DNA from 2 places in the Janthinobacterium lyxosi genome. Region 2 is predicted to be linked to the other one. Evidence: predicted binding sites of a transcription regulator. Region 2 holds the regulator's gene; the other holds the start of a gene.
The links. The regulator FNR, encoded in region 2, switches genes on or off when oxygen is low (the NO sensors DNR and NnrR bind a similar motif). The targets are predictions, from matches to a motif close to TTGATNNNNATCAA.
Positions count from the first base shown of each region.

Region 1: nirK (copper-containing nitrite reductase) is a predicted target of FNR. The motif match lies at 4,273-4,286, and genes of this name have one in related genera.

Region 1 covers NZ_JBNYXM010000010.1:21,912-29,609, forward strand. Annotated here, with positions in the region: gene ACQ4WP_RS12450 (nitric-oxide reductase large subunit) at 1-1,989, opposite strand, end outside; gene ytfE (iron-sulfur cluster repair protein YtfE) at 2,004-2,681, opposite strand; gene nirK (copper-containing nitrite reductase) at 2,708-4,204, opposite strand; gene norR (nitric oxide reductase transcriptional regulator NorR) at 4,355-5,908, shown strand; gene ACQ4WP_RS12470 (c-type cytochrome) at 5,922-6,263, opposite strand; gene ACQ4WP_RS12475 (c-type cytochrome) at 6,275-6,604, opposite strand; gene ACQ4WP_RS12480 (AAA family ATPase) at 6,838-7,698, shown strand, end outside.
Region 2 covers NZ_JBNYXM010000001.1:359,552-367,249, forward strand. Annotated here, with positions in the region: gene ACQ4WP_RS01715 (TOBE domain-containing protein) at 1-751, shown strand, start outside; gene ACQ4WP_RS01720 (response regulator) at 805-3,879, opposite strand; gene fnr (fumarate/nitrate reduction transcriptional regulator Fnr) at 4,119-4,877, shown strand; gene ACQ4WP_RS01730 (FixH family protein) at 4,881-5,405, opposite strand; gene ccoG (cytochrome c oxidase accessory protein CcoG) at 5,460-6,842, opposite strand; gene ccoP (cytochrome-c oxidase, cbb3-type subunit III) at 6,847-7,698, opposite strand, start outside.

The DNA of each region.
Region 1 (7,698 bases), on a different contig from region 2:
CATCAACGCAGGGCTGAAGCGATAGTCGGGCCGCAGGTAGCGCAGCACCAGCAAGGTAAAGCCCAGCGCCAGGAAGCCGTACACGCCGAACAGCGCCGCATGCGCATGCACGGGAGTCGTGTTCAAGCCTTGGATATAGTACAGCGCCACGGGCGGATTGATCATGAAGCCCAGCACGCCCGCGCCCAGCATGTTCCAGAAGGCGACGGCGACAAAGCACATCATGGGCCAGCGCAACTGCTCCATCCACGGCGCACGCTCCTTCAGGCGCCAGTTTTCCCACGCTTCATGCCCCAGCACGATCAGCGGCACCACTTCGAGCGCGCTGAAGCTCGCACCGATGGCCATCACGGGCGTGGTGGTGCCGGCAAAGTACAGGTGGTGGAAGGTGCCGGGAATCCCGCCCAGCATGAACAGCGAGGCCGACGCCAGGCTGGCCGTCGTGGCCATGCGCACTGACACCAGGCCCAGGGTCGAGAAGATGAAGGCCAGCGCCGTGGTGGCGAACACTTCAAAGAAGCCTTCCACCCACAGATGCACCACCCACCAGCGCCAGTATTCCATCACCGACAGATGCGTGCGTTCGCCGTAGAACAGGCCGGCGCCATAGAACAGGCCGATGGCGCCAACGGATGCCGTCAGCAGCGCCAGCAGGTTCTTGTCGCCGCCCGGCCGGCGCAGGGCCGGTACCACGCCGCGCAGCATCAACACCAGCCACAGCAGGATGCCGATATATTTGCCGATCTGCCACAAGCGTCCCAGGTCCACATATTCATAACCCTGGTGGCCGAGCCAGAAATTCCACTCGGGTGGCATCACTTGCGCAATGGCCAGATAGTTGCCGATAAACGAGCCGACGACGACTGCGACCAGCGCCCAGAACAGCACGTCGACGCCCAGGCGTTGCCACTTGGGATCCTTGCCGCCATTGATCAGGGGCGCCAGGAACAGGCCGGCGGCTAGGAAACCCGTGGCGATCCAGAACAGCGCGGCCTGGATATGCCAGGTGCGCGTGAGCGCATACGGGAACCAGCGCGACACGTCGACGCCGTAGAACTGCTGCCCTTCCACCGTGTAGTGCGCCGTGAAGCCGCCGATGAAGACCTGGAAGATGAACAGCGCCACCACCAGGAACAGATATTTTCCCAGTCCCCGTTGCGAAGGCGTCAGCGCGAAAGTGGTGAGCGGATCGCGCGGACCGGCGGCCGGCAGCGCTTCGTCATGGTCGCGCAAAAAGGCCCAGCCCCACACAAGGAAGCCCACGCCGGCCAGCAGCACCACCACGCTGGCGACCGACCAGACGAGGTTTTCGCCGCTGGGCTGGTTGCCGATCAGCGGTTCATGCGGCCAGTTGTTCGTATAGGTCACTTTCTGGCCCGGACGTTCGGTGGCGGCGGCCCATGCGGTCCAGAAGAAGAACTGCGTCATCTGCGCGCGCCGCTCGGCACTGGGCAGGGTATTTTCCTTCATGGCGAAATGCTCGCGGCTGGCGTGCAACGCAGGCGCGTCGGAGAACAGCTGGTCGTAATAGTGCGCCGTGTTGGCGATGGCTTGCACGCGGCGCGGCGACAGGCGCAGCACTTGCGCCTCATCAACGCGGTTGCCGCGGTATTCCATCTTGAGCGCTTCGCGCAGCGCCGCCTGCGCGGGGCCGTCGAGCGCCGCGTATGCCTTGCCATGCTGCTCTTGCGCGGCCAGTTCCAGCCAGGCCGTCAGTTCGCGGTGCAGCCAGTCGGCCGTCCAGTCGGGCGCCTGGTAGGCGCCGTGGCCCCAGATGGAGCCCAGCTGCATGCCGCCGACGGATTGCCAGGCCGTCTGGCCGTCGAGGATGCCCTCGCGGTCGAACAGCTGCCGGCCATCCTGCGCCAGCACTTGCGCGGGGATAGGCGGCGCCTGCCGGTAGACTTCGACGCCGTAGTAGCCGAGCAGCGAAAACGTCACAATCAGCACACCGATCAGGGTGAACCAGAGTTTCTTATAGGGACCCATGGGTCTTTCCTTTGTCAGTGCACCACGGCCGGCGCAAAGCGCTCGAACAGGATATTGTTTTCAGTATGGATGTGCGCCATCAGGTCTACACGGAAGGTGCGCAAGCCCGTGTAGAGCGCGCGCCAGGTGGTGCAGGCGCCAGCCGGCGCAGTGATATCGTTCGTCATTGCCTCCATGGCGCGCAAGGCCACGCCATGGTCGTCATGCTCCATGCGCATCACGTTGATGGGCGCGCCGGCGCGGGGGCCCTGGCCGCGCACGATCATGGGGAACAGCACGTCTTCTTCCTTGCGCATATGGCTTTCCAGCTCCTGCGCCATGGCCGACAGGTGTTCCGCCAGCCCGTGCGGACAGTCGGCGCGGCCGCCATGCACCTGCTCGACCTTGCGCGCCAGGCGTATCAGCTCGGGCAGCTGCTCGCGGTGTACGGCGTGGTAGCGCGCCAGGAGGTGTTCCACCAGCTCGGTGGCCGAGGCTTCCTGCCAGTCACGCTCGCCGCTGGTATCTGCGCGCCCTGCCAGCAGCCGCAGTTCCTCGACGATGGGCGCCGTATCCACGCCAGCCGCTTCGGCCGCCGCGCGCAGGGTCTTGTTGCCGCCGCAGCAGAAATCCAGGCGGTGCGCATCGAACAGGCGCGTGGCGCCAGGGATGCGGCGGGCCAGCTGGCCCAGGGATAACTCGATCATTTCCATAACAGTTCCTTGAGGATGAATAGGGTTTATTGACGGGCACCGGCGTGGTAGACGCCCGGCACGGGTTCGCCCGTCACTTCCAGCACGCCGACGGCGCCCTTGCCAGCGCGCGACAGCGCATGGTCGACCAGCAGATAGCTGCCCGGGTGCTGCACCTTGAGTTCGACGATGGTCGCGCCGCCCGGTGCCACGAGCGTGGTTTGCACATCGTGTTTCGGGCTGCTGATGGAGCCTTCGCTATACACCTTGTCGAAGATCTCGCCGATGATGTGGAAGGACGAAATCTTGTTCGGGCCGCCGACGCCGAAATAGATGCGCACCGTCTCGCCGACTTTCGCCTGCAATTTGTGCGTCTTGCTCAGGGCGCCCACTTCGCCGTTGAAGACGTAGTAGTCGGGCAGTTCATTGGCCATTTTTTCCAGGTTCGGCTCCTGGTGCACGGGCGCACCGTGCGGACGGCCCGTGTACATCTCGCCCTGCATCACGTAATACTCGCGGTCCACTTTTGACAGGCCGCCTTCCGGTTCGACCAGGATCATGCCGTACATGCCGGCCGCGATATGCTGCGGCACCAGGGGCGTGGCGCAGTGATACACGTACAGGCCGGGATTTAGCGCCTTGAAGGTGACGGTCTTTTCCTGTCCCGGCGCCACCTGCGTGTGCTGTCCGCCGCCATGGCCGCCCGTCACCGCGTGCAGATCGATCGAGTGGATCATCTTGCTATCCTTCGCATTGAACAGGGTCAGCTCGACCGTGTCGCCCACCTTGGCGCGCAGCATCGGGCCGGGCACCTGGCGATTGAAAGTCCAATACGTAAAACTGGTGCCGTCATCGAGCTTGCCCGGCAATTCCACCGTCTCCATGCGGTATTTAAGCAACTGCGGCGCGCGCGCGCCGATGGCGGCCGGCACGGAGGCCGGATTGGCCGCGACGCTGACGGCCGAGGGATCGGGGCCGCGCATCGGCGACGGCGCGGGCGTGTACAGGGCCAGCGCGGCAGCCTGGCTGGACTCGCTGGCAGCGTTGCCGGCGCCAGCAGCCTTCGGAGCTCCGGCTTCGGCCAGCGAGATGCCGCTCACTTCCAGCTTGCCTTCCATGCCGATCTGGCGGTGGCCGGGAATCGAGCAGTAATAGGTGAACGTGCCGGCGCGCGTGACCTTGAAGCGCACGGTGGTGCTGCCGCTATTGGCGCTGAATTTGGCGGATGCCACGTTGAGTTCCGGGATCAGCAGGTCGTGCTCGGCGCCTTCGCCGCTTTTCAGCACGAGTTCGACCGTGTCACCTACCTTGGCCGCCAGCACGGGATTGACCTGGCCCTTGGCGTCGATGAATACCATCTTGCCGTCGACGATATTGGTTTGCAGCTCATAGCGCTTGAGCGTCGCAGCGGCAGTGGGTTGGTTGGCAGCGGCCGCAGCGGCGGCAGCGCTGGCCGGCAGGCTCGCCTGGGCTTGCACGGAAAGGGGCATGGCCAGGACGCAGACGGCGGCGGCAATGGCGCGGAGGGAGGGAGTCGTTTTCATCAAGCTTTCCTTGGTCTTGTATGCCGGTTCGGCACTCTTACCTACGCAAACGACGTGCCAGGGAAAACTTGTTTTAAATCAACGATTTGAAAAATGCAGGGTCCTTATGACCCTTGTTTACCGTGGTTCGTTGTACCCTGCTTGGTACTTATGACCACCACTGCCATCCACCTGCTTTTACTCACCGACCTGGTCGCCAACCTTCCCGTGGCCGTGCGCCTGCAACGCCTGGTGGGCAGCCTGCGCGCGCACTTCGGCTGCGAGGCCGTGGCCTTGCTCAAGCTCGATGGCGAGCACCTGCGTCCCGTGGCGATGGCCGGCCTGGCCAGCGACGCGCTGGGACGCCGCTTCGCCATCGCCGACCATCCGCGCCTGGCCGCCATCCTGCAGCGACGCGGCGTGCTGTGCTTCCATCACGACAGTTCCCTGCCCGATCCCTACGATGGTCTGATCGCCGAACGGGCCGGCGAGCCCTTGCCCGTGCACGACTGCATGGGCATGGCGCTCGACCTGGAAGGCGAACGCTGGGGCGTGATCACGCTCGACGCTCTGCAGGTGGGCACCTTCGACGCGCGCGCGCAGCGCGACCTGGGAGAACTGGCCTGTGCCATCGAGGCGGCCGTGCGCGTGACCCGCCTGGAAACGGAAATCCGCGCCTTGCGCCTGTCGGGCGGCGCCATGCTGGCCGATGCGCAAGCGCCGCGCGAGGAACACGATTTCGTCGGCCAGAGCAGCGCCATCATGCAGCTGCTGCATGAATTGCAGGTAGTGGCAGAATCGGACTTGCCCGTGCTGCTGCTGGGAGAAACGGGCGTCGGCAAGGAATTGTGCGCACACCGCCTGCACCGCCTGTCGCGCCGCGCCGGCAAGCCGCTGATCCACGTCAATTGCGCAGCCTTGCCGGAATCCCTGGCCGAGAGCGAATTGTTCGGCCATGTACGGGGCGCGTTTTCCGGCGCCGTCAGCGACCGGCCAGGCCGCTTCGAAGCGGCCGAAGGGGGCACGCTGTTTCTCGATGAAGTGGGAGAGTTGCCGCTGTCGATACAGGCCAAGCTGCTGCGCACCCTGCAAAATGGCGAAATCCAGCGCCTGGGCGCGGACCGGCCGCGCCGGGTCAACGTGCGCGTGATCGCCGCCACCAACCGCAGCTTGCGCGAGCATGTGCGCGACGGCACGTTCCGCGCCGACCTGTACCACCGTTTGTCGGTCTATCCCGTGCCGATTCCGCCGCTGCGCGAGCGGGGCAATGACGTGCTGCTGCTGGCCGGTGGTTTCCTGGAACTGAACCGTGCGCGCCTGGGGCTGCGCAGCCTGCGCCTGTCCGCCGCCGCCGAAAACGCGCTGTGCCATTACCGCTGGCCGGGCAATGTGCGCGAACTGGAACACGTGATCAGCCGGGCCGCGCTGAAAGCCGTCATCCGCGGCGCGAACCGCAAGGACATCGTGACCCTGGAAACGGATATGCTCGATCTCGATGCGCTGGAAGCGCCGGCGGGCACAGACGCGCTGCTGCCAGCACCGGCCGCATGCGGCACGCTGGCGGCGCCGCTGTCCATGCATCAGATCGTCGAGGCGAGCCAGCGCCAGGCCATCCGGCAAGCGCTGGTCCTGCATCAGGATAACTGGGCTGCCGCCGCGCGCCATCTGGGGCTGGACGCCAGCAACTTGCACAAGCTGGCGCGCCGGGTGGGACTGAAAGCCTGACCCGGGCTAAAACTCAGCGGTGAATGACCAGGGTAGTCGGCAGGCTGTGGAAGTAGGCGGCCAGGTCCTTGATGTCCTGGTTGCTCAGTGGTTTCACCTGGCCCGTCATGATGGCGTTATTGCGGCCATTGGCCTTGTCACCGCGTTTATACGCCGTCAAGGCGTGTTCCAGGTAATCCTTGTGCTGGCCCGCCAGTTTCGGGTACGAAGGGTCGATGGGCGAGCCGTAATCCTTGCCGTGGCAGGTGGCGCAGCTGTATTTTTCGGCCAGGGCCTTGCCCGTGTTGATATTGCCGGCGGCGCTGGCGCCGAACGAGACGGTGGCACAAACGAGGGCGGCGAGTAGTGTTTTCATCTGGCTGATCCTCAGTTCGGCTTGGCTTGTTGCGCATAATACGCGGCGACATCGGCGATATCCTGGTCAGACAGGCTGCTGGCAATACCCTTCATGCTGGGGTGCTTGCGATCGCCCTTCTTGTAGGCTTGCAGCGCATTTTCGATATATTTTGCCGGCTGGCCACCGATCATCGGTACCTGGAACACTTCGGGGAAGGTTGCCTTGTAACCGGGAATGCCGTGGCAGCCGATACACATTTCCACCTTGGCAGTCGCTGCCTTGGCGTTTCCTACAATGTCAGCCGCTGTGACGGCATTTGCTATGCCGGCAAGCACGAGAAGTGCAAATATTTTTTTCATAGTGGCAATGTGAACAGAGGTAATCGGAGAAACGCCAGAGCTGGTTTTTATTGATTTTATGTGTAGACAATTAAGGTTGACAATTAATCTGCTGCTTGCCGATTCTAGCCAAGATATTCTTGCAAGTCCACCTATAAAACCCGCATTGTAGGCAGGCGGGCACAGGCCGTCCGCGTGGCGGTGCGCCTCAGTTCTGTTTATACTCACCCTTTCCCCACTTTGGCAGACCGCTCATGCAAGCACAGCACACCCAGCAAGGCCAACGCTTCAAAGGTTCCGACAGCTATGTCGCCACCGCCGACCTGAAACTGGCCGTGAACGCGGCGCTGACCCTGCAGCGCCCGCTGCTGATCAAGGGTGAACCGGGCACGGGCAAGACCATGCTGGCCGAGGAAGTGGCGGCCGCGCTGAACATGCCGCTGATGCAATGGCATATCAAATCGACCACCAAGGCGCAGCAGGGCCTGTACGAATACGACGCCGTTTCGCGCCTGCGCGATTCGCAACTGGGCGACGAGCGCGTGCGCGACATCCAGAACTACATCGTCAAGGGCGTGCTGTGGCAGGCGTTCACGGCGCCCGAACCGGTGGTGCTGCTGATCGACGAGATCGACAAGGCCGACATCGAATTCCCGAACGACTTGCTGCGCGAACTGGACCGCATGGAATTCTATGTCTACGAAACGCGCGAAATGGTCACGGCGCGCCATCGTCCGCTCGTCATCATCACCTCGAACAACGAAAAGGAATTGCCGGACGCCTTCTTGCGCCGCTGCTTCTTCCATTACATCAAATTCCCGGACAAGGACACGATGGAGCAGATCGTCGCCGTCCACTACCCGCACCTGAAACAGGAATTGCTGGCCCAGGCGCTGCAAACCTTCTATGAAGTGCGCGACGTGCCGGGCCTGAAGAAAAAACCGTCGACGTCGGAATTCCTTGACTGGCTCAAGCTCCTGCTGGCCGAAGACATCCCCGCCGAAGCGCTGCGCAGCAAGGACAACAAGGCTGTCGTGCCGCCGCTGCATGGCGCGCTGCTGAAAAACGAGCAGGACGTGCACCTGTTCGAGCGCCTGATGTTCATGTCGCGCACC
Region 2 (7,698 bases):
GCACCTGGGCGGCGTCGGCCGCGTGGAATTGCTGGGCGCCATCGCCGAATGCGGCTCCATCACGCAGGCGGCCAAACTCGTCAAGATGAGCTACAAGGCGGCCTGGGACGCCATCGACGCCATGAACAACCTGGCTGGCGAGCCGCTGGTCGAGCGCTTGACGGGCGGCAAGGGCGGCGGCGGCACGCGGTTGACCCCACGGGGGCGCCAGCTGGTCGACAATTTCCGTATCATCGAGCGCGAGCATGCCCGCTACCTGCGCCAGCTGGGCAGCCAGGCGGAAGGCATCGCCGACGATCTTTTACTCATACGGAGAATGGCCATGAAAACCACGGCACGCAATCAATTCCTGGGCAAAGTTGCCGAACTGAAACAGGGCGCCGTCAACGACGAAGTCACCCTGGCATTGCCAGGCGGCCAGCACATCGTGGCCATCGTCACGCAGGGCAGCAGCGAAAGCCTGGGCCTGGTGCCGGGCGCGGAAGCGTTCGCACTGATCAAGGCCTCGTCGATCATCCTCGTGGCGGACAGCGAAGGGGCGCGCTTTTCCGCGCGCAACCAATTGGCCGGGCTTGTGACGCGCGTGCAGACGGGCGCTGTCAACACCGAAGTGGTGCTGGACTTGCCGCGTGGCGGCACCATAGCCGCCATCATCACGAACCAGAGCAGCACCGACCTGGGCATCGAGATCGGCAGCAATGTGACGGCGATTTTCAAGGCGTCCAGCGTGATCCTGGGCGTACCGGCGTAAACGGCGACGCTGAGCAAAGTTCCGGGGTCTGACCCCAGCTTTACGTTGCAGGCCTAATCCTTCAACCGCGACAACCAATCCGCTGCCGCCGCCAGCACCAGCTCCAGTTCCTGCGCCGTGTGCGCCAGCAGCGCCGGCACCTCGTCCAGGCGGCCCGCATCGATGGCTTCCTCGGTGGCAAACGCGGCGCGGATCAGGCGCTTCGTGCCCAGGGTACCCACTGAACCGCGCACGCCGTGCAGGATGCGCGCCACGTCGCTGTGGCGGCCCGCCTGCAACGCGGTTTCGGCGTCGCGCACGGGCGACATGCCCTTGTTCAGCGCGTCTTCCACCATGCGCCGCAGCACGCCGCGCCCCTTTGCATCGCGCCCCATCACGCGCATCAGCGGCGCCATGGAAAACACTTCTTCATCGGCAACGGGTGCCGGCTCGGTCGTCTGCATTTGCGGGCGCTTGGGCAGGTGGCGCAGGATGACTTCCATCATCTCTTCCACCACCACGGGCTTGGCGATGAAATCGCTGATGCCGGCCGTCATGCAGCGTTCGCGCTCGGACGCCAGCACGCCGGCCGTCATGGCGATCACGGGCAGGTTCAGACGCAGTTCCGTGCGGAGGATGTGGGTGGCGCTGAAGCCATCCATGACGGGCATCTGCATGTCCATCAGCACGATGTCGTAGCGCAGTGCCTCCGTGCGCAGCCGTTCCACGGCCTGCAAGCCGTCGCCCACCACGTCCAGGGTAGCGCCCATGTGCTCGAGGATGCCGCGCGCCACGGCCTGGTTCAAATGATTGTCTTCCACCAGCAGGAAGTGCACGCCGGCCAGCTCCGTGCCCAGCGTCTGGTGCAGGATGCGCTGCTCGCCGCCGCCGTTCTTGGTGATCAGCGCCTGGTGCAGGGCATCGAACAGGCTCGATCCCGTGATCGGCTTCATCAGCACGACATCGGCCTCGGCGGCGCTGGAGATTTCCTCCAGGTGGTTGCGCGCGAAGGCGTTGACCATCACCACGATGGGCTGGCGTTGGCCGGTGGCCGCCTGGCGGATGGCCTTGGCCGTGGCCAGGCCGTCCATGACGGGCATGTGCCAGTCTGCCAGCACCACGTCGTAGGGCTGCTGCTGCGCCAGGCGTTCGCGGTACAGTTCGATGGCGGCAAAGCCGGAGTCCACTTCGTCGGCCAGCCAGCCCCACGCCTCGATCAGCTTGACGATCAGTTCGCGCGTGGTGCGGTTATCGTCGGCCACCAGCAGGCGCAACTGGCCCAGGGCCGGCATGCGCCGCGTTTCGGCCGGCTGCGCCAGCATGTCGAATGGCACGCTGAACCAGAAGCGGCTGCCCTTGCCTTCGCTGCTGGTGACGGCGATGTCGCCGCCCATCATGTGGATCAGCTGCTTGCTGATGGCCAGGCCCAGGCCCGTGCCGCCGAAGCGCCGCGTGATGCTCTGGTCGCCCTGTGAAAATGCGGAAAACAGCTGCTGCTGCTGCTGCTCCGTCATGCCGATGCCCGTGTCGCGCACTTCGAAGCGCAGCCAGGCGCGCCCGTTTTCGCTCTCGGCCAGGCTGACGGCCACTACCACTTCGCCGCTCTCGGTGAACTTGATGGCATTGCCGGCCAGGTTGACGAGGATTTGCTGCAGGCGCTGGGCGTCGCCTACCAGGCGCCGCGGCACGTCGGGCTCGACGGCGATGGCCAGTTCCAGCTCCTTTTCGCCCGCATTCATGGTCATCGTCGTGGCCAGGGTATTCATCACTTCATCGAGGTCGAATTCGACGGGCGACAATTCCATGCGGCGCGCCTCGATCTTCGAATAATCGAGCACGTCGTTGAGGATGCCCAGCAGCGACTGGCCCGCCACGCGCACCATGGTCAGATACTTGCGCTGTTCCGTGTCGAGCCTGGTATTGCCCAGCAGATACACCATGCCCAGCACGGCATTCAGGGGGGTGCGGATTTCATGGCTCATGTTGGCCACGAAGTCGCTCTTCGCCCGGTTGGCCGCCTCGGCCCGGTCGCGCTCCTGCTCCAGCTCTGCCGCGCGCGATTCGAGCTCCTGCTGCAGGCGGTCGCGTTCGCTCATCAGGCCGTTGAACGCTTCCGTCAGTTCGCCGATTTCGTCGCGCTGCTGCACCGGCACGGGGGTGAAGCGGTTGCCGCTGGTGTGCAGGGCCAGCAGGGTGTCGCGCAGGCGCACCAGCGGCGACAGCAGGCGCACGGTGACCCAGCCCAGCACGGCTGCAGCCAGCAGCGAAGCGAGGATGCTCCACAGTACCAGCCGGTAGAGTACGCCATCGAACGGTTCGAAGGCATCTTCGACGGGCAGCGAGGCGGCCAGCAGCCAGTTCACGGACTTCAGACGCTTGAAGCTGTTGACGGCCGTGATGCCGCGGCTGTTGGTGCTGACCATGCTGCCTTCGCCATCTTCCTTCAGCAACTGGGTGGTCGTCAGGTTGGCGTTCGGCTTGCGCGGCTGCAGCAAACGGCTGGTATCGGGGTGCAGCACGTAGCGCGGCACGGCGCCGCGCGTGAGGATGAAGTAATAGCCGCTCTTGCCGATCTTTTCCGAGCGCAGGCGGCCCAGCAGGTTATCCTTGTACAGGCGCAGCACGCCGATCACCACGCCCACCACCTGGCCATTGGCGGCCAGCACGGGCGCCACCATCTGCACGATGGGCATGCCGCTCGATTTGCCCAGCATCGGCTCGGTGATCATGGGCTGGCGCGTGCGCAAGACGGTCTGGAAATATTCGCGTTCGGCAACGTTGATGCCAGCGCGTCCCGTGACGAGGGGCATGTCGGCCACGACGGCGCCTTGCGCGTCGAGCACCAGCACATCGTCGAACAGCACCAGCATCGAGCGGCGCGCATAGTATTCGCGCAATTGGGCGGGCTGGGTGATCAATTCCGGCGGCTGCTGCCTGGCCGTCAGCGTGACGATCTGCAGCAGCATGCCCAGTTTGTCGTCGAGCTCGGCAGCGGTGCGGGTGATCAGGGACGATTGCTGGCTCAGCAGTACTCGGGTGAAGTCGGCGCGCATGTGCTGCACCTGGATCATGGTGACCAGCGCGATCATGGCGATCGAGGTCAGGCTGGTGGCCAGCGCGACTTTTGCTTTAATGCCGAGAGGCTTCATGATTTCCTTTTCAGTACCGGGCGGCACAGGCGGCAGATAATGCTGTCAGGAATTTTCCTATCAATACATCAACTTGGCAAGCGGCGCCGCGCAAATTGCCTTCCCCGCATGGGCTTTTGACGATGTTGCCATATAATTAAAGTCAGAACGTCGTTTATTCAGCGCAATTGCGGTGAAATTGGCACACGGCAACCGTGTATGCAGTAAACTCGTTATTGCATTTTCTTAAAGGTACCGACATGACTGAAGCGCTACTCACTCCCACCTTGCCCACAGTGAACGTGGAAGCGTTGCGTGCGCGATGCTCGACCTGCAGCATGCATCAATTGTGCCTGCCGATGGGCCTCGATGTGGGCGACATGGACAGGCTGGACCAGATCATCGGCCGCCGCCGCAAGATCGTGCGCGGCGCCTCGCTGTTCCGCATCGGCGACTCGTTCCAGAACCTGTACGCGATCCGCCTGGGGCACTTCAAGACGTACCAGATCAATCCGGGCGGCGAAGAGCAGGTGACGGGTTTCCAGATGGCCGGCGAACTGCTGGGCATGGACGCCATCAGCGCCGACCGTCACCACTGTAATGCGGTGGCGCTGGAAGACAGCGAAGTCTGTGAAATTCCGTTTTCCAGCCTGGAACAATTGCTCGGCAACATGCCGACCCTGTTGCGCCATTTCCACCGCATGATGAGCCAGGAAATCACGCGCGAGCAAAGCGTGATGCTGTTGCTGGGCAATATGCAGGCGACCCAGCGTTTTGCCGCCTTTATCGTCAACCTGGCCTCGCGCTATGAAGCGCGCGGCTATTCGGCCAGCAAATTTCAGCTGCGCATGTCGCGCGAGGAAATCGGCAACTACCTGGGGCTGACCATCGAGAGCGTCAGCCGTTTATTGTCGAAATTCAAGAAGGAAGGCTGGCTGCGCGTCTCCAACCGCGAGATCGAGATCTTGCAGCCGGCCAAGTTGAAAGCCATTACGGCCGGTACCGACGTCTGTAAATAAGCTTTACAGTTCTGCGTCCGCATGCAGCGCGATGCTGCGTTGCAGCGGCCAGGTCCAGATGCCGGACAGGCGCCACTCGCGTTTGTCGTTTTCCACCAGCACTTGCCAGCGGCTGCGCTCGAGCATCGGCAGCGCTACCGAGAAGTTGCCGGCCGCATCGGGCTGCACCAGCAGCTTGATATCCTTTTCCGGCAAGGTCGCATGCGCCAGATGCAGCTGCAGCGGACCCTGGTAAGCCTTGCCGAAGCTATGCACGGAACCACTGAGGCGCGCTTGCGCCACGTCATACGACAAGCTGGTATCCATCGCCAGGTTGCTGGCGATCGTGTCGCGCTTCAAATCCTGGTTGATCGCCTTGCCCTGCTTGTAATAGTCGCCCACCACCAGCGCATCGGGCTGCGTAAACGCGATATAGCCCATGAAGCTGCCGACGACGACGGACAGGCCGGGGCCGATCATCAGCAGCCATGGCCAGCGATGCTTGTACCACGGTGCAACGGGTGCTTGCAGCTTGAGACTGTCGGACATGATATTTCTCCTGTTTAATCGGCCACTCCCCATCCGGGGACTGGCCTTCCTGCATTAGCGCGGCACGATGAATACCGCGCTTTCACGCACATGCAGCGATGGGTCGTCCAGCGATTGCAATTCGATCGCAATCTTGTTCGAGCCCTTCTCTCCCACGCCGTGCGGCACGCGCAGGCGGATCGGCCAGCCCAGCGTTTCCGTCGGCTGCAACATCACTTCTTCGCGCGTCAGCAAGGTCAGGCCCGGCAAGCCGGAGACGCTGATTTTAAAATGCTGGCTTTGCTCCGAGGTGTTCATGATCTGCAGGCGGTAGACGTTTTCGATCATGCCGTCTTCCACTTCGCGTCCCATCGAACCGCGGTCGCGGATGACGTCCATTTTCAGGGGCGTGCGCAGGGCCAGCGAGGTACACACGGCGATGATGATCAGGCCCAGGATGGAAGTGTAGATCAGCACGCGCGGGCGCATGGCGCGCTGGCGGATCTGCTTCGAATTGAAGTTGTTTTCCATCGCATGGTCGGTACTGTAGCGTATCAGGCCGCGCGGCCGCTCGACCTTGTCCATCACGCTGTTGCAGGCATCGACGCAGGCGGCGCAGCCGATGCATTCATACTGCAGGCCGTTGCGGATATCGATACCGGTCGGACATACCTGCACGCACAAGGTACAGTCGATGCAATCGCCGAGCTTGTCGTTGTTGCCGGCCTTCTTGCTCATGGCGCCACGCGGTTCGCCGCGCTTGGCATCGTAAGTGATGATCAGGGTGTCCTGGTCAAACATGGCGCTCTGGAAGCGCGCGTAGGGGCACATGTATTTGCACACCTGCTCGCGCAGCCAGCCCGCGTTGCCGTAGGTTGCCAGGCTGTAGAACAAGACCCAGAACCATTCCCAGGGACCGAAATTCAAGGTGGTCACCGCCTGCGCCAGTTCCTTGATCGGCGTGAAATAGCCGACAAAGGTAAAGCCCGTCCACAGGGCGATGGCGCCCCATACCAGGTGCTTGGCCGTTTTCTTGAAGGCCTTGCGCACGGAGGGGCCCTGCTTGTCGAGGGCCATGCGCGCGCTGCGCGTGCCTTCGATGCGGCGTTCGACCCACAGGAAGATTTCCGTGTATACCGTTTGCGGGCAAGAGAACCCGCACCACACCCGTCCGGCAATGGCCGTGACGAGGAACAACAAATACGCACAGATGATCAGCAGGGCCGCCAGATAGATGAAATCCTGGGGCCACAGCACGACGCCGAAAATGTAGAACTTGCGCGTGGTCAAATCGAACAGCAGGGCTTGCCTGCCATTCCAGGTCAACCACGGCAAGCCGTAGAACGCCAGCTGGGTAAGCCATACGCATACCCATCGCCAGGTAGCGTAGCGTCCTTTGGCCTCGCGAGGGTAGATTTGCTCGCGGGCCGCATACATCTTGATGACTTGAGGTTCCATTACGTCATTTCACGGGCGTCTGGGGATTCGACAGGCTCCAGACATAGGCCGACAGCACGTGCACCTTGGACTCGCCGAGGAAATCGCTGAAGGCCGGCATGGTGTTGCTGCGTCCCTTGCGTACGGTTTCCATGATGGTATCGGCACTGCCACCATACAGCCAGATCTTGTCCGTCAGGTTCGGCGAACCCAGCATCGGGTTGCCCTTCGCATCGGCACCGTGACAGGCCATGCAGGCGCCGAACTTGGCCTTGCCCAGCACCGACTTGACAGGGTCCGAGGTGGAACCGGACAGGCTCAGCACATAATGGGCCACGTTCTCGACATCCTTTTCGGAGCCCAGGGCGGCGCCCATCGGTGGCATCTGCCCATTGCGGCCGTGCAGGATGGTGGTCTTGATGACGTCAGGTTCGCCGCCATACAGCCAGTCCTTGTCGGTCAGGTTGGGGAAGCCCTTGTTGCCGCGCGCATCCGAACCGTGGCATTGCGCGCAGTAGGTCAGGAACAAACGCTGGCCGATGGCCAGTGCCTGCGGATCGGCTGCCACCGTCTTCAAGTCCTGGCTCAGGTACTTGTTGAACAGGGGACCGTAGTCGGCTTCCGCCTTCTTCAGCTCTTCCTCGTACTGGCCCGTCGATTTCCAGCCCAGGCTGCCGGCATAGTTGCCCAGGCCCGGGTACAGGAACAGATACGCCAGCGAGAAGACGATAGTGATGTAGAACAACCACATCCACCAGCGCGGCATCGGCGTATTGAGTTCCTTCAAGTCCTCGTCCCAGACGTGGCCCGTGGTGCCGTCGGCAGGCGCGCCGTCGACCACTTTGATTTTCGACTGCGAGTACAGCAGCACGCCGCA